One region of the Bacillus sp. FSL H8-0534 genome, then DNA from elsewhere that is predicted to be linked to it. Evidence: a T-box and tRNA genes for the amino acid it is inferred to sense, from the RefSeq annotation. Region 1 holds a T-box; the other holds one or more tRNA genes.
What was found. A T-box is a leader RNA that pairs with one kind of tRNA and senses whether it is charged. The one in region 1 lies ahead of thrS (threonine--tRNA ligase), so its partner is inferred to be a tRNA-Thr.
Positions count from the first base shown of each region.

Region 2: it encodes a tRNA-Thr, which carries the amino acid that the T-box ahead of thrS (threonine--tRNA ligase) is inferred to sense. The anticodon was not compared.

Region 1 is NZ_JBBOUC010000001.1:4,081,063-4,095,349, reverse strand. It holds gene MHH71_RS20830 (HD domain-containing protein) at 1-485, shown strand, start outside; partial or broken gene MHH71_RS20825 (sigma-70 family RNA polymerase sigma factor) at 607-711, opposite strand; gene MHH71_RS20820 (hypothetical protein) at 729-887, opposite strand; gene MHH71_RS20815 (CPBP family intramembrane glutamic endopeptidase) at 995-1,708, shown strand; partial or broken gene MHH71_RS20810 (lysostaphin resistance A-like protein) at 1,876-2,126, shown strand; gene MHH71_RS20805 (hypothetical protein) at 2,178-2,543, shown strand; gene MHH71_RS20800 (DHA2 family efflux MFS transporter permease subunit) at 2,581-4,365, opposite strand; gene MHH71_RS20795 (HlyD family secretion protein) at 4,380-5,033, opposite strand; gene MHH71_RS20790 (TetR/AcrR family transcriptional regulator) at 5,329-5,946, shown strand; gene MHH71_RS20785 (DUF2691 family protein) at 6,029-6,505, shown strand; gene MHH71_RS20780 (M42 family metallopeptidase) at 6,547-7,632, opposite strand; gene MHH71_RS20775 (dUTP diphosphatase) at 7,702-8,193, opposite strand; gene adhP (alcohol dehydrogenase AdhP) at 8,494-9,510, opposite strand; gene rplT (50S ribosomal protein L20) at 9,709-10,065, opposite strand; gene rpmI (50S ribosomal protein L35) at 10,103-10,303, opposite strand; gene infC (translation initiation factor IF-3) at 10,325-10,828, opposite strand; ribosomal protein L20 leader region at 10,890-11,011, opposite strand; gene thrS (threonine--tRNA ligase) at 11,218-13,149, opposite strand; T-box leader at 13,197-13,425, opposite strand; gene ytxC (putative sporulation protein YtxC) at 13,457-14,287, opposite strand, start outside.
Region 2 is NZ_JBBOUC010000001.1:3,785,307-3,799,593, forward strand. It holds gene MHH71_RS19105 (glucose-6-phosphate isomerase) at 1-1,307, shown strand, start outside; gene MHH71_RS19110 (YugN-like family protein) at 1,606-2,016, shown strand; gene MHH71_RS19115 (potassium channel family protein) at 2,006-3,001, opposite strand; gene MHH71_RS19120 (MgtC/SapB family protein) at 3,106-3,786, opposite strand; rRNA gene MHH71_RS19125 (16S ribosomal RNA) at 4,455-6,006, shown strand; rRNA gene MHH71_RS19130 (23S ribosomal RNA) at 6,152-9,073, shown strand; rRNA gene rrf (5S ribosomal RNA) at 9,176-9,291, shown strand; tRNA gene MHH71_RS19140 (tRNA-Val) at 9,296-9,371, shown strand; tRNA gene MHH71_RS19145 (tRNA-Thr) at 9,378-9,453, shown strand; tRNA gene MHH71_RS19150 (tRNA-His) at 9,463-9,538, shown strand; tRNA gene MHH71_RS19155 (tRNA-Leu) at 9,563-9,643, shown strand; tRNA gene MHH71_RS19160 (tRNA-Gly) at 9,673-9,747, shown strand; tRNA gene MHH71_RS19165 (tRNA-Leu) at 9,764-9,852, shown strand; tRNA gene MHH71_RS19170 (tRNA-Arg) at 9,856-9,929, shown strand; tRNA gene MHH71_RS19175 (tRNA-Pro) at 9,940-10,013, shown strand; tRNA gene MHH71_RS19180 (tRNA-Ala) at 10,028-10,100, shown strand; tRNA gene MHH71_RS19185 (tRNA-Met) at 10,117-10,193, shown strand; tRNA gene MHH71_RS19190 (tRNA-Ile) at 10,198-10,274, shown strand; tRNA gene MHH71_RS19195 (tRNA-Ser) at 10,292-10,384, shown strand; tRNA gene MHH71_RS19200 (tRNA-Met) at 10,410-10,486, shown strand; tRNA gene MHH71_RS19205 (tRNA-Asp) at 10,489-10,564, shown strand; tRNA gene MHH71_RS19210 (tRNA-Phe) at 10,576-10,651, shown strand; tRNA gene MHH71_RS19215 (tRNA-Thr) at 10,666-10,741, shown strand; tRNA gene MHH71_RS19220 (tRNA-Lys) at 10,752-10,827, shown strand; tRNA gene MHH71_RS19225 (tRNA-Gly) at 10,840-10,910, shown strand; tRNA gene MHH71_RS19230 (tRNA-Ile) at 10,922-10,998, shown strand; tRNA gene MHH71_RS19235 (tRNA-Asn) at 11,003-11,077, shown strand; tRNA gene MHH71_RS19240 (tRNA-Ser) at 11,086-11,176, shown strand; tRNA gene MHH71_RS19245 (tRNA-Glu) at 11,183-11,254, shown strand; gene MHH71_RS19250 (hypothetical protein) at 11,415-11,570, shown strand; gene MHH71_RS19255 (RNA polymerase sigma-70 factor) at 11,699-12,571, shown strand; gene MHH71_RS19260 (carboxymuconolactone decarboxylase family protein) at 12,810-13,253, shown strand; gene MHH71_RS19265 (L-lactate dehydrogenase) at 13,720-14,287, shown strand, end outside.

The sequences.
Region 1 (14,287 bases):
CGTTTCACTTAGCAAAAAAGCATCACGCCTCAGTCGATGCTGCAACAAAGGCTGGTTTTCTTCATGATATAGGACATCATACATGGTACACAGGCGGAGAATGGGACTATGAATTGTATAAAAAGAATGATATACATGCGATTAAAGGAGCGGAACGAGCTCATAAATTACTAATTCGATTAGGAGAACATCCAAAACAAGCAAAGGAAATTTCTGTTGCGATTCTCTTGCACACAGATTCCTTTTTACTAGCACAAACGCTTGAAAGAACACCGTTACAAAATATTATTAAGTGGGCGGACGAAGCAGATGAAGAACCAGGTGGAGCACATCACTATCGAACAATCTCTTATGGAAAAGCATTGAAAGCAATTCAGCGATTAGATCGAATGGTAGAGCGTGAATTACAAAAACAACAACCAGCGTCCCTTGCTCGTATTTCTGTAAATAAAAGAAAAGAACAGAGCGAATTTGTTAAACAGTAATATATTTTTAATATACCGGATTGGCAATCCATACAACATCCATCACACATATAAGTGAATGGAATTAGGATAATCATAAATTGAATTATAAAAGAGGCACCGCTACATAGCGATACCTCTTTTATGATTTTACAACAACTTCAAACACTTCCTTATTTAACACTTTTCGGTAATCTATTTTCTTTTCTCCCTCTTCACCTGATGTGACTGTGGGTGTAAAAACAATTTATATCAGACTATATTCTATTTTTCAATGTTCCCCCGAATAACTAACTGTATATCATCCATACATTCTTCATGTGCGTCGTCTAAAGAAATTAAATGCTTTTGAATAAATACCTTTGATGAGTCCACCCTATCAATAACGAAATATCGTACTTTTCCATTTTGTTTCTTAATCATTCATTTCCAACTTTAAATATCTGATTATTATGTAATATTAGACAATGACATACTGAAACTAAATGTGTATAATTTTTATATATAAATATAAAGAGGAGATTCGATATATGCAATCGACTACACAACTTACATACGGTCCAAAACAATCTATGTCCTGGTTACAATTTTTTGGTTCTTCCTTATTTGCCTTTTTTGGAACAGGACTACTAAGCGGCTTATTTATATTACTCCCGCTTACGATTTATAGTGAAGGCATTACAAATAAAAAGACAATTGCTCTATATGAGTCACTTGGAAATACTGCGAGCACTTTATTACAACTGCTCGTTTTATTGTTATTCATCTATAAGTATGAACCGGTGAAAAAGCTATTATCATCTGCTTTCAATTTCAGGGCACTCAAAAAGGTAAGTACTTACGTATACCTAACTCTTTTCTTCGCCTTAAATATCGTCTTGAATTCACTAATCTCAACACATCTATTTCCCGATGCAACAGCGCAACAAGCATCCGCTTTAAACTTGGATGTTCTAAAGCAATATCGAATTTTATTAATTATTGGATCTGCAATTTTCATTCCTATTTTTGAAGAAATCATTTTCCGAGGTATCATCCTTCGTTTCTTCTCAGAACGTTTTCCATTTTGGATTGCTGCAATTGGGACGAGCTTAATTTTCGGAGTCGCTCATACATACTCACTTGGTGTAATGCTTATTACTTTCCTTATGGGGCTATTGATGGCGATTTTATGCAAACGAACAAATTCCATCCTTCCAGCCATGCTATTTCATATTATGAATAATACGCTTGCGTTTTTATAAAGTGAAACTTTAATCAGTGGGGGTTTCCTCATCCCCCACCTATCTCCCTTGTTTCTCTCTGAATCTTGAGGCGGGGAGTCTTACTGCCTACAAATAACGTGATAAATTGAAACTTTAATCTATTAAATGAAAAAGGAGTATAACTTTGCAAATACGTACACAGTTAGATCATTGAACCTATTTATGAAGAACTTGTATGCAGGGGATTGCTTTTACGTTTCTTTGAAGAGGAGTTTACATTTTGGCCAGCTGCGCTTTTATCCAGTCTATTATTTGGCATCGCTCATACATATTCAGTTGGTGTGATGGCGAGTGCATTTATTACTGGACTATTTGCCGCATTGTTATATAAACAAAATCTATCATTCCAGCTATGTTACTTCATATCATTATCAATACTTCTTCTTTCTTTTATTAAATAAACCTTTTATTGTAAAATATAACTTACAAATTAGGTGGAATTTATAATATGCAAATGTTAAGCTTTCTGTGGGTTTTCTTTATGCCCGTACTTGTATCATGTGGAATAGTTGGTGGAATTTATTTAGTTATAGCAGGAGTCAGGTATCGAAAGCTACTTGTTATTACAATGGGGATTATTTGTTTCTCATTCGTCGCTATGCCTTTTATTTTCTGGGGAATGGGGATTGATAGCGATAAGATCTTACCAATTCCAACTGTCCTGTACTGGATTCTTTTCGCTTTAGCTGGCTTATTGGCAAGTATAAGCGGGATACGTAATCAAATTAAGAGCATTCGCAATATGGGGATTATCATTTGTTCGGCAGGAGTACTGGGAGCTATCTTCTATCAATTGATGTCTCTGCCGATGTAGTTTTTTAAAATATAAGAACACAGAAAAAGCAGAGAAATTAATTCCCTGCTTTTCGGTTCGGCTTATTACCTGATGGCAAGAATAATGATAATACCCAGGCAATACCCGCTAATATTGTTGCAATTAAGAAAGCATCATTAATACCATTAATCGCAGACAGCTTCGAAATTTGTCCGAATAATAGTTGTGAGCTCATCGCATCCCCAGCTTGTGCTGATCCGGCAACCGCTGCTAAACTTTGTCCCATTCCGTGTACTTTATCCACTAAAATTGGGTTTGTTTTTGTTAGCATATTTCCGTAATCCGCTACGTGAGCTGTTGTTTGCTGCGTCATAATTGTAATTAAGATTGCTGTACCAATTGAACCTGCTACTTGTCTAGATGTATTTTGTGTTGCTGTACCGTGAGAAATTAATTTCATCGGCAGTGCGTTCATACCTGCTGTCATAATTGGCATCATAATGAATGACATACCAAATGAACGTATAATATAATCCGTCATAATGACGCTATATGGTGTATCCATCGTTAGCTGCGTAAACTCATACGTTGCATATGTCGTAATCGCTAATCCAACTACTGCTAATGGACGAATGCCATACTTATCAAATAGTTTCCCTGCGATCGGTCCCATAATCCCCATAATTAATGATCCTGGAAGAAGCAGGAGACCTGATTCAATTGGCGTAAAGCCACGAATGTTTTGCAGGTATACAGGAAGTAATAACATACCTCCGAATAATGCCATTGTTACAATCGCGTTAATTAATAATGTAAAAGTAAACGTTGGATATTTAAACACTTGTAAATCCAGCATTTTGTTATCCGTCGTCATCTCTCTCCAAATGAACACTGCTAAACCAATTACACCAATAATAAGTGAAATAACAACTTCGGCACTGCTCCAGCTGTTGTTTCCAGCTTCACTAAATCCATACAGTAAGCTACCAAGTCCAATACTTGAACTAATAACACCAAACATATCTAACTTTGTTTTAGAAACTGGCTGAGCTAGTGTAAAGAATCTTAAAGATAATAATATGATGATTAAACCAATGGCAAACATCGCATAGAACATTAAGTTCCAGCTATAATTTTCAATCACCCATCCTGTTACAGTTGGTCCGATAGCCGGCGCTAAAATCATCGCTACCCCAAGTAATCCCATTGCAGCTCCGCGCTTATGCGGCGGGAACAAAGTCATGAAAATATTCATACCAACTGGCATTAAAATACCAGCGCCTACCGCTTGAATTACACGCCCTGTCATCATCATTGTGAAGTTTCCAGATAACGCACAAATCATAGAGCCGACTGTAAAGAATAACATAGCTGCTACAAACAATTTTCGATACGTAAACCGAGAAACTAAGAAGGCGCTAATTGGTACTAAAATCCCGTTCACGAGCATAAATCCTGTAATTAACCATTGCGCTGTTGAAGTTGATACATTGAACTCATTCATTAATGGAGGCAATGCAACATTAATGATTGTTTGGTTTAAAATGGAAACGAACATACCGAGAATTAATACCGCTACAACTGCTTTTACATTGACATTCTCTACCGGCAATTGCTTTTTCGGTACTTCTTTTGTCATTTTCTGTATTTCTTGTTCTACTACTTCTTTTTTTGTCGTTTCTAATTCTACTACATTGGAAGGTTCTGGTTCTGGTTGTTCTGATTGCGTTGTTTCTATCTTACTTACGGCTGGGACTTGTTCTTCTCCCGCGTTCGTTTTTTTCTTTCTTAAAAGACGATTTACAAGGAAGAAGACGATGATACAAAATAATGCATATCCTACAATTAAACCTGAGGACATTTTATCTTCCCCCCTTACTTATGAATACGAACTGTCACATTCATTCCAGGAACAATATTTACTGATTTGCTATGATCTAAAGAAACTTTAACTGGTACAACTTGTGTTACTTTCGTATAATTTGCTGTTGCATTGCTTGATGGTAACATAGAGAACGTATTTGCTGTTGTTAATCCAACTTGTTCTACTTTTCCTGTTAACGTTGTATCAGGATATGCATCTACATATACGTCTACTTCTTGACCTTTTTGTACACTATCAATGTCTGTTTCTTCAATGTTTGCTGTTACCCATAAATCGTTCATATCGTATGCATATGCAATTGGACTACCTGCTCCGACAAACGCATTTGTTGTTGCATTGGATTGAACAACTGTTGCATTTTTAGGAATTGTTACGTCGATTGTTTGCTCACCATTTTGTCCTGATACAGTAACAGCACCTAATTTATCGTTTTCATTGTAGCTCTTACCTACTTCGGCTTTCCATTCTGCTAATTTCCCTGCTACTGGTGATGCGATTGGGATCACTTTCCCATCGATTTTCGCATTATCTGTTTTTAAATAGTTTTCAGCTTGATTATAGTAGTAATAACCGCCAATACCGCCGCCAACTAATACAATTAATGTGATAATATTAATAATCACCATTCTTCGAAACTGATTCATTGCTTTCCTCTCCTTATATCGCATATAATTTTTTTCTAAACTATTTCTACCCCTTTTGTTTATACTGTTTAATGGTTAATTATATTAACCATTAAACAAAAAAATCACACCCTTTGCTATGCAACACAATCTTTACCTGCATGCTCGCGGTGCTGTTTTCTAAAGGAATATCGTTTATAATTATAAATAATTATTTTGAATCTACAACCGACAATGCGAGCATATGTGTTGGTTATCCAACACTTTGCTATCTATTTGTTGTTTAAGTGATTAAAATTCAGCAAGGAGAAATAAAATGTCTATTAAAAATACAAACGATCCGCGTGTGAAACGAACGAGACAATTAATACAGGATGCTTTTGTCGCTTTAGTAGGCGAAAAAGGATTTGAAAATGTCACAGTGCAACATATCGCTGAACGTGCTCCTGTCAATCGCGCTACCTTTTATAGCCATTATCATGATAAATACGATTTATTGGATAAGAGTATAGAGGAAATGTTAGCATCTTTATCAGAAGTGATTAAGCCAAAAAAGCAAACAAAAGAAGATTTTCAGCTTACATTCGATTCACCTAATCCAATTTTTCTAGCCTTATTTGAACACATCGCTGAGAATGCAACCTTTTATAACGTAATGCTCGGAGACAAAGCAGCTGGAAACTATTCTTATAAAATGATGAAAACCATTCAAACACATTTAACATTAAGTCTTTCTATTTCACAGCCAGATGATGACGAACTTATGGTTCCTCGTGATATTCTCATTAGCTATGTAACAGGTGCGCATATCGGTATGATTATGTCGTGGTTAAAAAGAGGGATGATTTATACGCCGCACTTTATGGCGATGCAGCTTACAAGGTTGATTATTTTAGGAGCGCATACTGCTGCTGGACTAGAGAGACCTTTTTAACAAGATATATTTATAACGCATTAAAGATCTTTCATATAGTATTTAGTAATATTTACAAAATCATCAGAGGGAGTATTATTTTATGAAGAGAGGAATAAGTTTTCAACTACCTAATACTGATAAATATGACTCTTGTCTTGGGGATGCATTAAAACCAATAGACATTTCTACTTTCAGTTGGAGAGTTACCCCCGTAGAGTCTTATTTAGTAGTTAATGATGAGTTAGATATAGATAAAGACCTTTTTGAAACAGATAATAAAATAATGGAAGGTGCTGATCTTAAAAAGCTATTAGAAAACAATGTCTATTATATTATTTTCGCTGATTTACAAGCATATCCGAAAGGCAAAGTTTCAGAAATTGAAACTTATGAAGAATTCGTTGAAAGTGAGTGTGAACTTGTTCTTTTCGTAGTGGACAGCTACTACACTGTCATTTACTGCAAAGATAAAGAAAAACTCGAATTACTTTATAAGAACGCAGAAGTCTTCGGATTTGAAAATATACAATTTATTACTGATGAAAATGATACAAGAACAAGAATAACTGCATGGTAAAAACATAAAAAAAGCGAAGGAACCCCCTTCGCTTTTTCTTATTAATTAAATGTGATATTATGTACAGCCTCTTTATCAAGACGTTTGATAACTTCTACAATTAACTTCACTGCATTCTCATAATCATCACGATGTAACATTGCTGCATGAGAGTGAATATAACGAGTTGCAATCGTAATCGCCATAGATGGAATACCATTGACAGAAATATGAATTGCACCTGCGTCAGTCCCGCCACCAGCTACAGAATCATATTGATAAGGGATATCTAATTCATCCGCCACATCAACTACGAAATTGCGAAGCCCAGTATGTCCAATGACTGATGCATCATATAAAATGATTTGTGGTCCATCTCCCATTTTACTTTGCGCTTCTTTTTCTGTTACTCCTGGTGTGTCGCCGGCAATACCAACATCTACAGCAAATGCGATATCCGGTTTAATATAATGTGCAGATGTTTTCGCACCGCGAAGACCTACTTCTTCTTGAACAGTTCCAACGCCGTATACAACGTTTGGATGCTTTTCATCTTTTAATTGTTTTAACACGTCAATTGCAATAGCACAGCCAATGCGATTATCCCATGCTTTTGCAAGTAGCATCTTTTCATTTTTCATCACTTGGAATTCAAAGTATGGTACAACTTGATCCCCTGGTCGTACGCCCCATTCCATTGCTTCTTCTTTGCTAGAAGCACCGATATCAATGAACATGTCCTTAATTTCAACCGGTTTTTTACGAGCTTCTGCTGGTAAAATGTGTGGTGGTTTTGAACCAATTACACCTGTTACATCACCTTTACGTGTTACAATTGTTACGCGCTGCGCAAGCATAACTTGTGACCACCAGCCACCAACTGTTTGAAAACGAAGGAAACCTTTGTCATCAATTTGAGTAATCATAAAGCCAACTTCATCTAAGTGGCCAGCTACCATAATTTTCGGACCATTTTCTTCCCCAACTTTTTTCGCAACTAAACTTCCTAAATTATCTGTAGAAAGTTCATCTGCAAATGGTTCGATATATTTTTTCATAACTTCACGTGGTTCGCGCTCATTACCTGCAATCCCGCGTGCATCTGTTAATTCTTTTAGCATTGTCAATGTCGAATCTAATTTTGTCATTGCCAACACCCTCCTTTTTCTTCATTCACTTCATTATACAAAAGTAAATTGAAATATTCAAAAAACAAATCAATACCCTTGTGTTTGACGCTGATGATTGACTTCGTTTTTATCTAAATATGCTTTTTCAATTTCTTCTTGACCAAACTCAAGAGCTTGTCCTAAACGAAGGTAGCTTGTAAATAGTTCAATATAATTTGTAATAGACGGTTGGTCCGTAAAACGAATTACTTTCGCATACGTGTCTAAGAAAATTTCAACTTGTGTTTTGTTCGTTTGAGCACATTTATAAAATAGGAAGTTTTTATCAATTCCCAGGTCAATTCCAATCGATAAAATAAAGTGCAGGCCATCTACATATTCTTCAAGTATAACTTCACGTTCAGCTGCTGGTTTTTTGCTCCAATATTTAAAACAACGTGTTTCATTTGCAAGTTCTCCAATTTCAACAAGGAGTGCTAGCATTTTTTCTTTTAATAATTTCTTCGGTTGTAAATCATGTTCTTTCACAATACGATCATCTAACTCTTTTTGTAATTTAAATAGCTGTAGTAAATCCATTCTATTCCTCCTCCAACATCGCATAAAAACAATGTTGTTTCATCTCATATTTATTGTAAGCTTTAAAAATCCTACCCTTTATTATCTAGTTAGCTTCCTAGCCCCTTATAAAATAGCTTGTCCCTAAATCATCAATACGTTTCAGACATCATCTACATATGATGAAACTTCCATATCATCTTTCCATTATAGCAGTGTCGTTTCTACTAGGAAAGATGCCTTTAAACGACAGTAAAAAAGCCAGAGGAAACCTCCGACTTTTTTACTACATATTCTTCTATATTGTTATAGCTTTTATACTTATTTTGTCATATCAAGTACAACACGTCCATTAATCTTTCCTTCTTCCATTTCACTAAAAATCTCATTAATTTCATCAAGATGACGTGTTTCTATAATTGCTTTTACTTTTCCTTCTGCGGCAAATTGCAATGTTTCTTGTAAGTCTTTTCTTGTCCCTACGATAGAGCCAATAATTTTCACGCCATTTAAGACGGTATCAAAGATTGGTACTTCCATCATTTCTGGTGGTAACCCTACTGCCACACACGCGCCACCTCGTCTAACAGAACGATACGCTTGATCAAATGCCGGCTTTGATACAGCTGTGCAAATAGATGCATGCACACCTTTTACTTTCTCGAATATCCACGCTGCCGCATCTTCTTTAAGTGGATTCACAGCTAAATCTGCACCAAGTTCTTTGGCAAGCTCTAATTTATCATCTACGGTATCAACAGCAACAACATGTAACCCCATTGCTTTTGCATATTGAACGGCTAAATGCCCAAGGCCACCGATACCAAAAATCGCAACCCAATCACCAGGTTTTGCTTCTGATACTTTTAATGCTTTATATGTTGTAACACCGGCACAAAATAGCGGTGCTGCATCAACGAACTCTAAGTTATCCGGTACTTTCACAACATAATCAGCTGCCGCAACGCAATACTCTGCATAACCACCATCAACTGAGTAACCTGCATTATGTTGATCTAAGCAAAGCGTTTCACGGCCAGATAAACAATATTCACAATGACCACACGCTGAATATAGCCATGGTACTCCAACCCGGTCACCAACTTTCACGTGAGTAACACCTTCCCCTACTTCTTCAATAACTCCAACACCTTCATGTCCTGGAATTAATGGGAGTTTCGGTTTTACCGGCCAATCACCGTGCGCCGCATGTAAATCTGTATGGCAAACGCCGCATGCTTCAATATGTACAAGAACTTCACCAAGTTCAGCTTTTGGTTTTGGAACTTCTTTCACTTCTAACTTCTCTTTGAACTCATTTACAACTGCTGCTTTCATGTAAACGCCTCCTAGTTATAGATACAAAAAGTTCTTACAAGTTCATCTTAATATAATAGAAGAAACGAGAGGCAGTTGAATTATGACAATAATTTGCGAAATATATCACAAATTATTGAACAATTATATTAATTATAAAAGTAGCTCCAAACAATAAAAAAAACCTCAGAAGAAAATTCTTCTAAGGTTTTTGAACAATTAGTTTAAGTTGTTTTTTGCAACTGTTGCTAATTCAGCGAAAGCTTTTTCGTCATGAACAGCTAAGTCAGCAAGCATCTTGCGGTTAACTTCGATACCAGCAACTTTTAAACCGTGCATTAAACGGCTGTAAGAAAGACCGTTAATACGAGCAGCTGCGTTGATACGAGTGATCCATAATTTACGGAAGTCACGTTTCTTTTGACGACGGTCACGGAATGCATATAGTAAAGATTTCATAACCTGTTGGTTAGCAACCTTAAATAATGTATTTTTAGAACCGTAGTAACCTTTTGCTAATTTTATAACTTTTTTACGACGTTGACGAGTAACTGTACCACCTTTTACTCTTGGCATAATATTACCTCCTATTTGTTCTATATATCAGCCGAACTTATTTTAAGTTGTCAAGCATTTGACGAATGCGTTTGAAGTCACCAGCGCTTACTACGCCAGCTTTACGTAGTTTACGTTTAGCTTTCGTAGATTTGTTAGCGAATAAATGGCTTGTGTAAGCGTGTGAACGCTTAAGTTTACCAGATCCAGTCTTTTTGAAACGCTTTGCAGCGCCGCGATGAGTTTTTTGTTTAGGCATAGGTATTTCCTCCTCTATCTATTACTTATCGTTTTTCGGTGCTAAAACTAAGAACATACTACGTCCTTCCATTTTAGGCTTAGATTCGATTGTACTAACTTCAGCACAAGCTTCTGAGAAGCGATCTAAAACACGTTGACCGATTTCTTTATGAGTAATGGCACGTCCTTTAAAGCGAATTGACGCTTTAACCTTGTCGCCTTTCTCTAAAAACTTGATAGCATTACGAAGTTTTGTGTTAAAGTCGTGTTCATCAATTGTTGGACTTAAACGAACTTCTTTCATGCTAATTACTTTTTGATTTTTGCGCTGTTCTTTTTCTTTCTTTTGTTGCTCAAAGCGGAATTTACCGTAGTCCATAATGCGGCATACTGGCGGTTTCGCATTTGGAGCAACCAATACTAAATCAAGATTAAGATTTGCAGCTAAGTCTAAAGCGTCATTACGAGACTTGATGCCAAGTTGATCACCATTCGCACCAACTAAACGTACTTCACGTGCACGAATTTGCTCGTTAATCATCATATCCTTGCTAATAGTAAGCCACCTCCAAGGTTTTCTTAGAATACGTTTGTAGTCATAGAACCCAAACAAAAAAGTGTGGGCATACGGACACCCACACTTGTACAATCTTAAGTAAGAAAGACATTTACCTGCTAACTGCGTATGCGTCAATCAGGTGAGAAGCGGGTGCTTCTACTTGTTCTACAAAACAATATTCTATTATCCTTGATGAGTTTACCATAGGATATAAAGTCTGTCAAGAAGACGCGTTTTACTAACAACAAGAAATATTGTAACAAACAACACGAATACATGCAATACTTTTTTATGATAAGTCTTGTTTGGTTATTATTTCTAATTTTTGTTCCCCTTACCCATAAAACAAAGGCGCGGCATGCCGCGCCTTTTCCTTAGCGTTTTCCTTCAACTTTAATCATATCAACAAACGCATCTAATGCGATTGTTTCTGATTTTTGTTCACCGTATTTACGTACGTTTACGCCGTTTTCAGCAACTTCATTGTCACCTACTACAAGCATATACGGAATTTTTTGCATTTGTGCTTCACGGATTTTATAACCGATTTTCTCTTCACGAGTATCCACTTCCACACGGATACCAGCACGTTGCAAGTCTTCCTGTACTTTCTTCGCGTAGTCTAAATGTACTTGCGGAGAAACTGGGATTACTTGTACTTGAACTGGCGCTAACCATGTTGGGAATGCACCTTTGTACTCTTCGATTAAGAAAGCAACGAAACGTTCCATAGTTGATACAACACCGCGGTGAATAACAACTGGACGATGAGGTTTACCATCTTCCCCAACGTAAGTTAATTCAAAGCGCTCCGGAAGTAAGAAGTCTAATTGTACAGTTGAAAGTGTTTCGTCTTTTCCAAGTGCAGTACGAACTTGAACGTCAAGTTTTGGACCGTAGAATGCAGCTTCACCTTCAGCTTCATAGTACTCAAGACCCATTTCATCCATAGCTTCTTTTAACATAGATTGTGCTTTTTCCCACATTTCATCGTCAGCATAATACTTTTTAGTATCTTCTGGATCACGATAAGATAAGCGGAATGAATAATTTTCTAAACCGAAGTCTTTATATACTTCTAAAGTTAAGTTTACAACGCGTTTTAATTCTTCTTTAATTTGATCTGGACGAACGAAAATGTGCGCATCATTTAAAGTCATTCCACGTACACGTTGTAATCCAGATAGTGCACCCGACATTTCATAGCGGTGCATTGTTCCAAGCTCTGCAATACGAATTGGTAATTCACGATAGCTGTGGATATCGTTTTTATACACCATCATATGGTGAGGGCAGTTCATTGGACGAAGTACTAATTCCTCATTATCCATTTCCATTGATGGGAACATGCCATCTCGGTAGTGATTCCAGTGACCAGAAGTTTCATAAAGCTCTCTGCTTCCTAATACTGGAGTATATACGTGGTCATATCCTAAGCTCGCTTCTTTATCAACAATGTAACGCTCAATAATACGACGGATTGTTGCACCTTTTGGTAACCAAAGCGGTAAACCTTGTCCTACTTTTTGGCTATTTGTAAATAATTTCAACTCTTTACCTAATTTACGGTGGTCACGCTCTTTCGCTTCTTCAAGCATACGTAAATGCTCATCTAATTCTGCTTTCTTCACGAATGCAGTACCGTAAATACGCTGTAGCATTTTATTATTGCTATCGCCACGCCAGTAAGCACCTGCAACACTTAACAATTTAAACATTTTAATTTTCCCTGTAGATGGAAGGTGAACCCCACGGCAAAGGTCGTAGAATTCGCCTTGTTCATAAATTGAAATAATCGCATCTTCTGGAAGATCGTTAATTAATTCTAATTTTAGCTCATCGCCAATTTCTTCATAACGGCGAAGTGCTTCCGCACGTGGCACTTCATGACGAACGATTTCTAAATTCTCGTTCACAATTTTTTGCATCTCTTTTTCGATTTTTGGGAAGTCCTCAACTGTAATTGCTTCTTCCATATCGATATCGTAGTAGAAACCATTTTCGATTACTGGACCAATACCAAGTTTTACATCTTTATATAAACGTTTTAACGCTTGTGCTAAAAGATGGGCTGTTGAGTGGCGTAAAATGTATAAGCCATCTTCAGAATCTAATGTAATGATTGAAACTGCACCATCTTCTTCAATTGGTGTACGAAGATCGATCATCTCATCATTTAATTTTCCAGCCACAGCTTTTTTCTTTAAGCCTGGGCTAATAGAAGCTGCGATTTCTTCAGTTGTTGTTCCTTTTGGAAACTCCTTCACAGCTCCATCAGGGAAAATAATTTTAACTACATCTGCCATCACTGGTCACTCCTTTTTTTCTCAAAATAAAAAACACTCATCCCGTAAAAAGGGACGAGTGTTGAATTCGTGGTTCCACCCTTGTTCCAATTAACTAAACTGTCAATTGCTCAAGTTCAACATAACGGTGTTGGCCGTTAGCAATTACTAGAAAAAGTGTTCACTGCTAAAGTTTAGAGGTGGTAAGTAATAAACCCGTACTAGGAAGCTCACACCCTAAGGCTTCCCTCTCTGAAAATCGTAGTAAATCACTCATGTCCTCATCGTAACATTTCAATATATTTCATTTATGTAGGTAATTATATGCTCAAAAACTTAGAAAATCAAGGGTGTTCCCTTTATTTTTTAAATTTTTCACGTTGTGTTCAAATTCATGCAGTGCACATAACTGAACTCGTTCTTGAAATACATTTTGAAGGGTAACAATCATATTGTGATCTTGCTCTTTCGTGTACAAATAAATCATTCTCGGCGCAATAGAAAGAAGCGGTGCAATTACCTTCGTGTCAATATATACGCCCTGCTTATTTAGTAAATCCTCTTCTATATATTGAACCAATTTTTCTTGTTTTAAACGTATTCCTTTTTCATCATAAAAAATAAAACTTTCATCAAATACAAGATGTAGACATGGTAAACGTGATTTTCGGCTGCTCACTTGTTGCCTTAGCATTTCTACAAACACTTGATATTCTTGCTCCATTTTATATTCATCGATCGCCACTTCCGCAAGTCGGTGTACCATCTCCCTATATGCGCGGAGGCGAAAACGAATATAAGATGAAAAAGAAAAAGAAAGTGGGTCACAGAGCCATCCTTTTAAAGAAGACATAATACGGACTTCAATCTTATTACGTGTTAGATCACGGGCAATCCCTTTTCGCTTTCCATTTAAGATAGCATGTGCCATATGTAAAATTTGATGGCACTCTTCTTGTTCTTCATAAAAAAATTTCTCTTTTAAAATAGTACGAAGCCATTCGTTTTGTTTTATATTAACAATAAAATAAAGAAGTACTGGTGTTAAAACTTTCTCAATATAATTCGATTCGCATATTGGTATATGAATCGTTACCTTTTGTTCATATAAATAAACACTTGTTTCTTTATATAGCTTTTCCGTTCTCTTTATCAGTTG
Region 2 (14,287 bases), 300 kb from region 1:
TCAGTGAACAAGAACTAACTTATTTACGTGATGCAGTAAAAGTATCACACCATGCAATCCATGAAAAAACTGGAGCTGGGAACGATTTCCTTGGGTGGGTAGAGCTTCCGCTTCAATATGATAAAGAAGAATTTGCTCGCATTCAAAAAAGTGCAGAGAAAATTAAAAATGACTCTGACATTTTACTTGTTATAGGTATTGGTGGTTCTTACTTAGGAGCACGTGCAGCAATTGAAATGTTAAACCATTCTTTCTACAATACGCTTTCTAAAGAACAACGCAAAACTCCACAAGTGCTATTTGTTGGACAAAACATTAGCTCCACTTATATGAAAGATTTAATGGATGTATTAGAAGGTAAAGATTTCTCCATTAACGTTATTTCCAAATCAGGTACAACAACAGAACCTGCAATTGCATTCCGTGTTTTCCGTAAATTGTTAGAAGAGAAATATGGAAAAGAAGAAGCGCGTAGACGTATTTATGCAACAACTGATAAAGCGCGTGGTGCTTTAAAAACATTAGCTGACGAAGAAGGATACGAAACATTCGTGATTCCAGATGATGTTGGCGGTCGTTTCTCTGTATTAACACCAGTTGGTTTATTACCAATTGCAGTGAGTGGTTTAAATATTGAAGAGATGATGCAAGGTGCAGCTGCCGGACATGATGACTTTGCAAAATCTGAGCTGGAAGAAAACCCTGCTTACCAATATGCAGTTGTACGTAATGCTCTATATAATAAAGGAAAAACGATTGAAATGCTTGTTAACTATGAGCCAGCACTTCAATATTTTGCTGAGTGGTGGAAACAACTATTTGGCGAAAGTGAAGGGAAAGATCAAAAAGGAATTTTCCCATCTTCAGCAAACTTCTCTACTGATTTACATTCATTAGGTCAATACATTCAAGAAGGACGTCGTGACTTATTTGAAACAGTTCTTAAAGTAGGAAAATCTACACATGAACTAAAAATTGAATTAGATGAGAACGATTTAGATGGTCTGAACTACCTTGCTGGTGAAACAGTAGACTTCGTAAACACAAAAGCATACGAAGGTACATTACTAGCTCATAGTGATGGCGGGGTACCAAACTTAATCGTAAACATTCCAGAATTAAATGAATACACATTCGGTTACCTTGTATACTTCTTTGAAAAGGCATGTGCGATGAGCGGTTACCTATTAGGTGTAAATCCATTTGACCAACCAGGTGTAGAAGCATACAAGAAAAACATGTTTGCTCTTCTTGGAAAACCAGGATTCGAAGAATTAAAAGCAGAATTAGAAGAACGTTTGAAGTAAGAAAAGCGGAAGCGGCTTGCTAAGAACCGCAAGGCATTGGAGTTCTCGACGAAGAAGTGTTTTTTACTTCGACCGAGAGAGCGAAATGACCGAAGGTTCTAGCCGCTGTAGCTGGACAAAGAAAAGAGGAAAAAGCTATCGGGATAGTCCCGATAGCTTTTTTTATTGGAAAGATTGGGATGAGACTTGTCGAATGTTACTGAATAGTCGATAAGTTGTGTCGAATCGCCGATATATCGATATTAGAACAAATACGAATCGGGCATGCTAAGGAAAAAGTCTAGGAAGGATGAATAGCTTGATTCCAATTCAATCAAATTTAGAAGGCCATACATATGCCCTTTTTAAATTAGAAGAAGTATTAAAACCGCTTGGTTATAGTATCGGCGGCAATTGGGATTACGACAAAGGATGCTTCGATTATAAAGTAGATGAGGAAGATGGGTATCAATTTTTAAGAGTACCATTTACAGCAGTTGAAGGAGAGCTGGATGTACCAGGAGTAGTTGTTCGCCTTGATACACCGTATCTTCTTTCACATGTATACCAAGACGAACTGGATGATCAGGTAAATACATTAGCAGCTGGAGCAAGTGGGTTAGATCAATTTGCAGAGCCACAAGATGCAGATGGGAATATAAAAAGAAAATATATTGATATTGGAAAGGCATTAGTAAAAGAGTTGGAAAAGCATCTCATTAATGTTTAATTACGATAAATACGTCGCTTTCAATAGTAACGAAGGAATGAATGGGATTGATGTGATATTGTTCATTCCGCTGTACACCTAGCAGTAGGGTGCCTTGTTTTAAAAGGAGGCTACTGCAAGCTTCGAAAGTTTTTCCGCTATAAGATGCAGGAACAGTCATCAGCTGCAATTTACTTTCCGAGATTTCATTATAAAGTGTAAATAATACACCTGAAATAGAAGGGAATAAAAGAGATGCAGTAAAGACGTAGCTTGTTAATTTATTTCCTTCTATAATTTCTGTCGCTCCCGCTCTAGTTGCATTTTGAACTTGTTCAGAAGTGAGTAGTTCAGCGATACAGTGAATATTTGGATTCAGTCCTTTAGCAGTTAAAATGTTTAAAATTGATTGTGTGTCAGCTAAGCTTTCATTTTTTTCTTTATCTGCCGTTATTAAAATCGTATGGGCTGTTTTAATATTTGCTTTTAATAAAGTTTGATCATGGTGTGGACATCCTTTAATAAACTCTAAGTGATGGAAAGGTTTTGGAAGCAAGGAAAGGGTTTCGTCGATGAGTACGATATCAAGGTCTGGTTGTAACACATGCATTTGGCTCACGACTTGTTTTGCGCGCTCATTCCAGCCGACAATAATCATATGACCATGACAAGAAGCAGCTTCTTCGCCTTTAATTTTCATATATTGCTTACTAATCATTTCGGTAGCGAATAATACCATATAATAGGAGCAGAAACCTGTGCCTAATAAAATGAGAATCATGCCTGTAAGTTTTCCTGCAGGTGTATGTGGAACGTAATCACCGTAACCGACAGTAAAGGTTGTAACAAGCGCCCACCAGATTCCATCAAACCATGTAGAAAAGTAAGTGGGTTCTAATTTATATATTAGAAAACCAAAAACAGTAATAAGTACAACAATGAAGCTAATTAAGCGGAAAATAATGGAGTCGCGAAATACATCTACTAGGTTAGCTCGTGATTTCAAACTTATATTCCTCCTCATTTTGTATAGCTACATTGTTACCATTATGAAAAAAAGAAAAACTCTCTGTTTTGTAAGAGAGTTTTTTCAGTAGTTCATAAGGAGTACTACATACTTTCAACTTCAGTTTGCTGTACACTTTCTAAATGTTGCAGCGCATAATAGACGTCAGCTGTATGTCTTTTTTGATCGACAGACAATTTTAGTTGTAAAAAGTGTGAACCATTTTCTAATGTTTTGAGTTTCATGTTTTTTACTTTTATGTCCATTGCTTTTATTTCTTCAATAACAATAGGGATATTTTTCATATTGCTTACAACAAGTTTGACAGCGATATCTCGTTGCCGGAGTGACCTAGGACCTAAAACTTTCATTGTTAATGGAATGAGTTCGACGCTAATCATAAGAAAACACATGCCGAAAATTGCTTCAAGATAAAAACCAGCCCCCACAGCGATTCCAATACCGGAAGCTCCCCAAATCATAGCGGCGGTAGTTAAGCCTGCGATACTGTCATTTCCTCTTCTTAAAATAACACCGGCGCCTAAAAAACCAATTCCAGATACAATTTGAGCTGCAAGGCGAAGGGGATCCATGTTGATATGATCTGTATGAGGTAAGTTATAAGCTGATTTAATAGAAACAATCGTGAGGAGACAGCTAATAATTGAAATGACTAAGCACGTTTTTAAACCAAGTGGTTTTCTTTTCAATTCACGTTCTAAACCGATAGCAAATCCTAAAATAGCAGAGAGACCTAACTTGATTAGTAAATCGGTATAGTCCATATGTATATTCCTCCTTGTAAGTTTGTTCGATGTAGTGGTGATGACAATCTATCAATAGAAAGTTCATCTTATAAAGTTGTGAATTGTATCTTTGTAAAGAATATGGATAAGAAGTTATAAACGCGTTGAGACGAATTGAAATGTAGAGAAAAACTGTGTTGATGGAAGATAGGCTGTATGTAAAGAAGAATATTCTATATAAATACAAATTGAAAAACCGACACAAACCTTTTTTAGGTGGGAGAGAGAATCCATCCATGCATAGAAGCGGTCAGCCCCTCTTCCAACCCCATGCCAAGTAAAAGTAAAGAGAGGAACCGAATGCAGGTCACTTCTTGTTCTGTAATAGCAATGATTTATATGTTGGAAAATCAAAATGGATATATATTATATTAATTATATGACGTAAATAGAGAAACTTGGCTATTTTTTATAAAAAGTTTTAAAAGGGTGTTGCATTTCATTTTTCTACATGCTATATTAATAACCGTCGCTGATGCGAAACAGCAGAAAGCGAAAAAAGAAATTAAAAAACTTAGTTGACATCGAAAAACGAAGATGTTAACATAAGGGAGTCGCAAATGAGCGGCAAACGAGTTCTTTGAAAACTGAACGAAACAAACAACGTGAAACGTCAATTTTTATTTTAGATGCTAGACAAACTAACTTTATTGGAGAGTTTGATCCTGGCTCAGGATGAACGCTGGCGGCGTGCCTAATACATGCAAGTCGAGCGAATGGATTAAGAGCTTGCTCTTATGAAGTTAGCGGCGGACGGGTGAGTAACACGTGGGTAACCTGCCCATAAGACTGGGATAACTCCGGGAAACCGGGGCTAATACCGGATAACATTTTGCACCGCATGGTGCGAAATTCAAAGGCGGCTTCGGCTGTCACTTATGGATGGACCCGCGTCGCATTAGCTAGTTGGTGAGGTAACGGCTCACCAAGGCAACGATGCGTAGCCGACCTGAGAGGGTGATCGGCCACACTGGGACTGAGACACGGCCCAGACTCCTACGGGAGGCAGCAGTAGGGAATCTTCCGCAATGGACGAAAGTCTGACGGAGCAACGCCGCGTGAGTGATGAAGGCTTTCGGGTCGTAAAACTCTGTTGTTAGGGAAGAACAAGTGCTAGTTGAATAAGCTGGCACCTTGACGGTACCTAACCAGAAAGCCACGGCTAACTACGTGCCAGCAGCCGCGGTAATACGTAGGTGGCAAGCGTTATCCGGAATTATTGGGCGTAAAGCGCGCGCAGGTGGTTTCTTAAGTCTGATGTGAAAGCCCACGGCTCAACCGTGGAGGGTCATTGGAAACTGGGAGACTTGAGTGCAGAAGAGGAAAGTGGAATTCCATGTGTAGCGGTGAAATGCGTAGAGATATGGAGGAACACCAGTGGCGAAGGCGACTTTCTGGTCTGTAACTGACACTGAGGCGCGAAAGCGTGGGGAGCAAACAGGATTAGATACCCTGGTAGTCCACGCCGTAAACGATGAGTGCTAAGTGTTAGAGGGTTTCCGCCCTTTAGTGCTGAAGTTAACGCATTAAGCACTCCGCCTGGGGAGTACGGCCGCAAGGCTGAAACTCAAAGGAATTGACGGGGGCCCGCACAAGCGGTGGAGCATGTGGTTTAATTCGAAGCAACGCGAAGAACCTTACCAGGTCTTGACATCCTCTGACAACCCTAGAGATAGGGCTTCCCCTTCGGGGGCAGAGTGACAGGTGGTGCATGGTTGTCGTCAGCTCGTGTCGTGAGATGTTGGGTTAAGTCCCGCAACGAGCGCAACCCTTGATCTTAGTTGCCATCATTAAGTTGGGCACTCTAAGGTGACTGCCGGTGACAAACCGGAGGAAGGTGGGGATGACGTCAAATCATCATGCCCCTTATGACCTGGGCTACACACGTGCTACAATGGACGGTACAAAGAGCTGCAAGACCGCGAGGTGGAGCTAATCTCATAAAACCGTTCTCAGTTCGGATTGTAGGCTGCAACTCGCCTACATGAAGCTGGAATCGCTAGTAATCGCGGATCAGCATGCCGCGGTGAATACGTTCCCGGGCCTTGTACACACCGCCCGTCACACCACGAGAGTTTGTAACACCCGAAGTCGGTGGGGTAACCTTTTTGGAGCCAGCCGCCTAAGGTGGGACAGATGATTGGGGTGAAGTCGTAACAAGGTAGCCGTATCGGAAGGTGCGGCTGGATCACCTCCTTTCTATGGAGAATTGATGAACGCTGTTCATCAATATAAGTTTCCGTGTTTCGTTTTGTTCAGTTTTGAGAGAACTATCTCTCAGAAATAAATGTATGTTCTTTGAAAACTAGATAACAGTGTAGCTCATATTTTTTAATTTTAGTTTGGTTAAGTTAGAAAGGGCGCACGGTGGATGCCTTGACACTAGGAGTCGATGAAGGACGGGACTAACGCCGATATGCTTCGGGGAGCTGTAAGTAAGCTTTGATCCGAAGATTTCCGAATGGGGAAACCCACCATACGTAATGGTATGGTATCCTTACCTGAATACATAGGGTAAGGAAGACAGACCCAGGGAACTGAAACATCTAAGTACCTGGAGGAAGAGAAAGCAAATGCGATTTCCTGAGTAGCGGCGAGCGAAACGGAATCTAGCCCAAACCAAGAGGCTTGCCTCTTGGGGTTGTAGGACATTCTATACGGAGTTACAAAGGAACGAGGTAGACGAAGCAGCCTGGAAAGGCTCGTCATAGAGGGTAACAACCCCGTAGTCGAAACTTCGTTCTCTCTTGAATGTATCCTGAGTACGGCGGAACACGTGAAATTCCGTCGGAATCTGGGAGGACCATCTCCCAAGGCTAAATACTACCTAGTGATCGATAGTGAACCAGTACCGTGAGGGAAAGGTGAAAAGCACCCCGGAAGGGGAGTGAAAGAGATCCTGAAACCGTGTGCCTACAAATAGTCAGAGCCCGTTAATGGGTGATGGCGTGCCTTTTGTAGAATGAACCGGCGAGTTACGATCCCGTGCGAGGTTAAGCTGAAGAGGCGGAGCCGTAGCGAAAGCGAGTCTGAATAGGGCGTTTAGTACGTGGTCGTAGACCCGAAACCAGGTGATCTACCCATGTCCAGGGTGAAGTTCAGGTAACACTGAATGGAGGCCCGAACCCACGCACGTTGAAAAGTGCGGGGATGAGGTGTGGGTAGCGGAGAAATTCCAATCGAACCTGGAGATAGCTGGTTCTCCCCGAAATAGCTTTAGGGCTAGCCTTAAGTGTAAGAGTCTTGGAGGTAGAGCACTGATTGAACTAGGGGTCCTCATCGGATTACCGAATTCAGTCAAACTCCGAATGCCAATGACTTATCCTTAGGAGTCAGACTGCGAGTGATAAGATCCGTAGTCAAGAGGGAAACAGCCCAGATCGCCAGCTAAGGTCCCAAAGTGTGTATTAAGTGGAAAAGGATGTGGAGTTGCTTAGACAACTAGGATGTTGGCTTAGAAGCAGCCACCATTTAAAGAGTGCGTAATAGCTCACTAGTCGAGTGACTCTGCGCCGAAAATGTACCGGGGCTAAATACACCACCGAAGCTGCGAATTGATACCTATGGTATCAGTGGTAGGGGAGCGTTCTAAGGGCAGTGAAGTCAGACCGTAAGGACTGGTGGAGCGCTTAGAAGTGAGAATGCCGGTATGAGTAGCGAAAGACGGGTGAGAATCCCGTCCACCGAATGCCTAAGGTTTCCTGAGGAAGGCTCGTCCGCTCAGGGTTAGTCAGGACCTAAGCCGAGGCCGACAGGCGTAGGCGATGGACAACAGGTTGATATTCCTGTACCACCTCTTTATCGTTTGAGCAATGGAGGGACGCAGAAGGATAGAAGAAGCGTGCGATTGGTTGTGCACGTCCAAGCAGTTAGGCTGATAAGTAGGCAAATCCGCTTATCGTGAAGGCTGAGCTGTGATGGGGAAGCTCCTTATGGAGCGAAGTCTTTGATTCCCCGCTGCCAAGAAAAGCTTCTAGCGAGATAAAAGGTGCCTGTACCGCAAACCGACACAGGTAGGCGAGGAGAGAATCCTAAGGTGTGCGAGAGAACTCTGGTTAAGGAACTCGGCAAAATGACCCCGTAACTTCGGGAGAAGGGGTGCTTTCTTAACGGAAAGCCGCAGTGAATAGGCCCAAGCGACTGTTTAGCAAAAACACAGGTCTCTGCGAAGCCGTAAGGCGAAGTATAGGGGCTGACACCTGCCCGGTGCTGGAAGGTTAAGGAGAGGGGTTAGCGTAAGCGAAGCTCTGAACTGAAGCCCCAGTAAACGGCGGCCGTAACTATAACGGTCCTAAGGTAGCGAAATTCCTTGTCGGGTAAGTTCCGACCCGCACGAAAGGTGTAACGATTTGGGCACTGTCTCAACCAGAGACTCGGTGAAATTATAGTACCTGTGAAGATGCAGGTTACCCGCGACAGGACGGAAAGACCCCGTGGAGCTTTACTGTAGCCTGATATTGAATTTTGGTACAGTTTGTACAGGATAGGCGGGAGCCTTTGAAGCCGGAGCGCTAGCTTCGGTGGAGGCGCTGGTGGGATACCGCCCTGACTGTATTGAAATTCTAACCTACGGGTCTTATCGACCCGGGAGACAGTGTCAGGTGGGCAGTTTGACTGGGGCGGTCGCCTCCTAAAGTGTAACGGAGGCGCCCAAAGGTTCCCTCAGAATGGTTGGAAATCATTCGTAGAGTGCAAAGGCATAAGGGAGCTTGACTGCGAGACCTACAAGTCGAGCAGGGACGAAAGTCGGGCTTAGTGATCCGGTGGTTCCGCATGGAAGGGCCATCGCTCAACGGATAAAAGCTACCCCGGGGATAACAGGCTTATCTCCCCCAAGAGTCCACATCGACGGGGAGGTTTGGCACCTCGATGTCGGCTCATCGCATCCTGGGGCTGTAGTCGGTCCCAAGGGTTGGGCTGTTCGCCCATTAAAGCGGTACGCGAGCTGGGTTCAGAACGTCGTGAGACAGTTCGGTCCCTATCCGTCGTGGGCGTAGGAAATTTGAGAGGAGCTGTCCTTAGTACGAGAGGACCGGGATGGACGCACCGCTGGTGTACCAGTTGTTCTGCCAAGGGCATAGCTGGGTAGCTATGTGCGGAAGGGATAAGTGCTGAAAGCATCTAAGCATGAAGCCCCCCTCAAGATGAGATTTCCCATAGCGTAAGCTAGTAAGATCCCTGAAAGATGATCAGGTTGATAGGTTCGAGGTGGAAGCATGGTGACATGTGGAGCTGACGAATACTAATAGATCGAGGACTTAACCATATAATATGAAGCAAATGTTATCTAGTTTTGAGAGAACATAAAAAAACTTGTTGACATTTTAAATGAATCAAGTATAATAATGATTGTCTCAAATGAAATAAGTCTGGTAATGATGGCAGAGAGGTCACACCCGTTCCCATACCGAACACGGAAGTTAAGCTCTCTAGCGCCGATGGTAGTTGGGGCCTTGTCCCTGTGAGAGTAGGACGTTGCCAGGCAAATGGAGGATTAGCTCAGCTGGGAGAGCACCTGCCTTACAAGCAGGGGGTCGGCGGTTCGATCCCGTCATCCTCCACCATATATTGCCGGCTTAGCTCAATTGGTAGAGCAACTGACTTGTAATCAGTAGGTTGGGGGTTCAAGTCCTCTAGCCGGCACCAGCAACTATGGCGGTTGTGGCGAAGTGGTTAACGCACCGGATTGTGGCTCCGGCATTCGTGGGTTCGATTCCCATCAGTCGCCCCATTTTTTCTTAAAAAATTATATTATGCGGGTGTGGCGGAATTGGCAGACGCACCAGACTTAGGATCTGGCGCCTTTGGCGTGGGGGTTCGACTCCCTTCACCCGCACTTTTAATAAAATATCTCATACATGTCTTGCGGAAGTAGTTCAGTGGTAGAATACAACCTTGCCAAGGTTGGGGTCGCGGGTTCGAATCCCGTCTTCCGCTCCAATTTTCAATATGACATGCCGGGGTGGCGGAACAGGCAGACGCACAGGACTTAAAATCCTGCGGTGGGTGACCACCGTGCGGGTTCGACCCCCGCCCTCGGCACCATATGCGCCCGTAGCTCAATTGGATAGAGCGTTTGACTACGGATCAAAAGGTTAGGGGTTCGAGTCCTCTCGGGCGCGCTTTTATTAACGGGAAGTGGCTCAGCTTGGTAGAGCACCTGGTTTGGGACCAGGGGGTCGCAGGTTCAAATCCTGTCTTCCCGATATTTTTAAAACATGGGGCCTTAGCTCAGCTGGGAGAGCGCCTGCCTTGCACGCAGGAGGTCAGCGGTTCGATCCCGCTAGGCTCCACTTATAACTTTATTATGGCGGTGTAGCTCAGCTGGCTAGAGCGTACGGTTCATACCCGTGAGGTCGGGGGTTCGATCCCCTCCGCCGCTACCATAAGGGACCTTTAGCTCAGCTGGTTAGAGCAGACGGCTCATAACCGTCCGGTCGTAGGTTCGAGTCCTACAAGGTCCACCATTTAAAGTAAATTCCCTGGAGGTATACCCAAGTCTGGCTGAAGGGATCGGTCTTGAAAACCGACAGGCGGCGAGAGTCGCGCGGGGGTTCGAATCCCTCTACCTCCTCCATTTTTTTAAAAGAATATTGTATCGTCGCGGGGTGGAGCAGTCTGGTAGCTCGTCGGGCTCATAACCCGAAGGTCGCAGGTTCAAATCCTGTCCCCGCAACCAATGGTCCCGTGGTGTAGTGGTTAACATGCCTGCCTGTCACGCAGGAGATCGCCGGTTCGACCCCGGTCGGGACCGCCATTTTACATAAAGGCTCGGTAGCTCAGTCGGTAGAGCAGAGGACTGAAAATCCTCGTGTCGGCGGTTCGATTCCGTCCCGAGCCACCATTTTGAAATAGCAAGCCGGCTTAGCTCAATTGGTAGAGCAACTGACTTGTAATCAGTAGGTTGGGGGTTCAAGTCCTCTAGCCGGCACCACTTTCAAAATGAGCCATTAGCTCAGTTGGTAGAGCATCTGACTTTTAATCAGAGGGTCGAAGGTTCGAGTCCTTCATGGCTCACCATTTTAGTTTCATGCGGGTGTAGTTTAGTGGTAAAACAAGAGCCTTCCAAGCTCTGGTCGAGAGTTCGATTCTCTTCACCCGCTTTTTCCATTGGGGGCCTATAGCTCAGCTGGTTAGAGCGCACGCCTGATAAGCGTGAGGTCGATGGTTCGAGTCCATTTAGGCCCACCATTATTCCGCAGTAGCTCAGTGGTAGAGCTATCGGCTGTTAACCGATCGGTCGTAGGTTCGAGTCCTACCTGCGGAGCCATATTATATAGAGAAGTACCCAAGTGGCTCAAGGGGCTCCCCTGCTAAGGGAGTAGATCGCTAACGCGGTGCGAGGGTTCGAATCCCTTCTTCTCTGCCAGAAACTGGCCCGTTGGTCAAGTGGTTAAGACACCGCCCTTTCACGGCGGTAACACGGGTTCGAATCCCGTACGGGTCATACTTAAAGAGATAGCATAATGTGCTATCTCTTTTTGTTTATAATGATATTTTCTTCAAGAAAAAGCAGACTTATCAAAGTCTGCTTTTTTTATTAAAATTGATAATTTTTGTATACTTTTTTCTTTTTGAGGCGTCTAACTAATAGAAAGGAGAGAGCAATGGCATATGAAAAAGTTGAAGAAATAATTATACAAACGTCTAAGAATATTTATAGATATCTTCTTAAAATCGGTGTAAATGCAGTGGAAGCGGAAAATATTGTTCAAGATACAATCTATAAAGCATTGTTATCTATACCAATGAATAAAAATTAACCAATATTATCATGTCAGCAATATATAAGAGTTTGTATAAAATGAAGAATCGTTCCTTTTGTAACAGAAAGAATTATAACAAATCATATATTTTTATATTGGAACACGCTATAGAATGGAGTGATAGTATGGATTTTGAAACTTTGTATCGAACGTATCAATCCTTAGTTTACTCTGTTGCATACCGCCTGCTTGGCTCTGTTAGTGATGCAGAGGATGTTGCACAGGATATACTCATTAAAAGTCAGCATATGGAGCAAGAACAAATTAGAAATATGAAAGCATATTTAATTAAGGTGACAACAAACCATTGTTTGAATGTACTACAGTCTGCGCGGAAACAGAGAGAAATGTATACAGGAGAATGGCTTCCTGAGCCAGAGATAGATACGGAGAAATTAAATCCAATGGAAACACTACTGCAAACCGAAAGAGTATCCTATGCATTTCTTGTACTGTTAGAGAAGTTAACACCTGTTGAAAGAGCTATATTTGTTTTAAGAGAAGTGTTTAAGTACGAGTATCGTGAAATAGCGGAGCTTTTAAACAAATCAGAGGCAAATTGCCGAAAGATTTTTAGTCGTTGTAAAGAGAAGATAAGGCATGAAGTACCCGTACATCCGCAACAATTGGATCATACAGAAAAGATGATACATACCTTTATCAAAGGCTCAGAAACAGGAAATTTTGAGGGATTTATTAATTTACTGACAGTAGATGCAACACTTGTCACTGACGGAGGCGGTAAAGTACGTGCTGCTATATTTCCGATTATGGGCAAACAGCGTATCCAGATATTTTTGGAGTCTATTGTTTCACGAGGATTCTTCCAATTGGAGCTTCTCCCAACTATCATAAATGGTCAATTTGGTATTTTAGCAAGGAATAAGGGCCGTGCAGAGAAGGCCATATGCTTTGAGTGGGATGAAAGCGGAGAATCCATTAGAAGAATTTACATTGTAGTCAATCCTGATAAACTAAAGCATATTCCAGTTCTATAGCATGTAATTGAAAAAGAGATCTTTTTTTTAGATCTCTTTTTTATTTTGTCACAAATTGAAAAGCTAATTTGTCTTATAAGTGACAGGATATAAAAGGGATGCTTGTATGTTTTCTATTAGAGCTTCTGTCATGAATGAAAATATTTTACGGCAGATAGTAATTTGAAATAATTCATGAAAGACCTTATTAAATATCCTGGTACCAAAGTACAAACTAATTTTATGGAGGGAATATAAGATGGAAACAAGATTTTTAATGGGAAAGGTAAACCCGGAAGGTTATAAGGCAATGGTAGGTTTAGAAAAATACTTGATGACTACAAGTATCGATGAAATATTGAAAGAGCTAATTAAAATCCGTGCTTCTCAAATCAATGGATGTGCGTATTGCATTGATATTCATACGAAAGATGCACGAAAACTAGGGGAAACAGAGCAACGTATTTATGCTCTTAATGCTTGGCGTGAGACACCATTTTTTACGCAGGAAGAACGTGCTGTGCTTGCTTTGACAGAGGCAATTACACTAGTAGCGGAAACGCACGTTCCTGATGAGGTATATGAAGAGGTAAGAAATTTCTTTGAAGAAGAACAAATTGCTGAAATCGTTATGCAGATTGTTACTATTAATGCATGGAATCGAATTGGGGTATCTACCCGTTTAATGCCGGAAAAAAGATAAGGTGGAGATGTTACTAATAGTTTGTAGAGGCACCCTCATACTGTCAACAAACTAAGAAAAAGGATGGTTCCAAAAACGAAAAAATAAGTTATTCTTTCTGGAAATACTGCTGAAAGGATAGCTTTTTCGTTTTTGAGTATAAAGAAATTGTAATGGGAAGGATATAGAGCTTTTGCAAATTATGTATGATCTAATCTTTAATAGGTAAACGATAAAATATAAGGAAATAAGCTTTTCACAATCTAAAGAAAAGGCTTCCATTAAAATCGATTCCACACCTAATATCATAACTTTCTACTGTCTGTGAGAAAGTTCACAAATAGGTCATAATTTGTGAATATATTCACAATGAATCGTGCTACAATATGAATGTAAAGAAGTTAAACAACATTAAATTAGTATTTTAATTAATTACTTAAACAATAATAAAAAAAATAAATGTGAACAATAGAGAGGGGAATTTACCATGAAAAAAGGTATCAATCGTGTAGTATTAGTAGGAACAGGTGCAGTAGGTTGTAGTTATGCTTACTCAATGATTAACCAAGGTGTAGCTGAAGAATTTGTACTTGTGGATGTAAATGAGGCTAAAGCGGAAGGGGAAGCAATGGACTTAAGCCATGCGGTACCATTCTCTCCATCACCAACAAAAGTTTGGAGCGGTAGTTATGCAGATTGCAAAGATGCAGATTTAGTTGTTATCACTGCTGGATTACCACAAAAGCCAGGTGAAACTCGTTTAGATTTAGTTGAGAAAAATACAAAAATCTTTAAGCAAATCGTTCGCGGCATTATGGATAACGGATTTGATGGTATTTTCCTAATCGCAACTAACCCAGTTGATATTTTAACTTATGTAACTTGGAAAGAATCTGGATTACCAAAAGAACGCGTAATCGGTTCTGGTACAACTTTAGACTCTGCTCGTTTCCGCTACATGTTAGGTGACTATTTAGATGTAGATCCACGTAACGTTCATGCATATATCATTGGTGAGCACGGTGACACTGAACTTCCAGTATGGAGCCACGCTA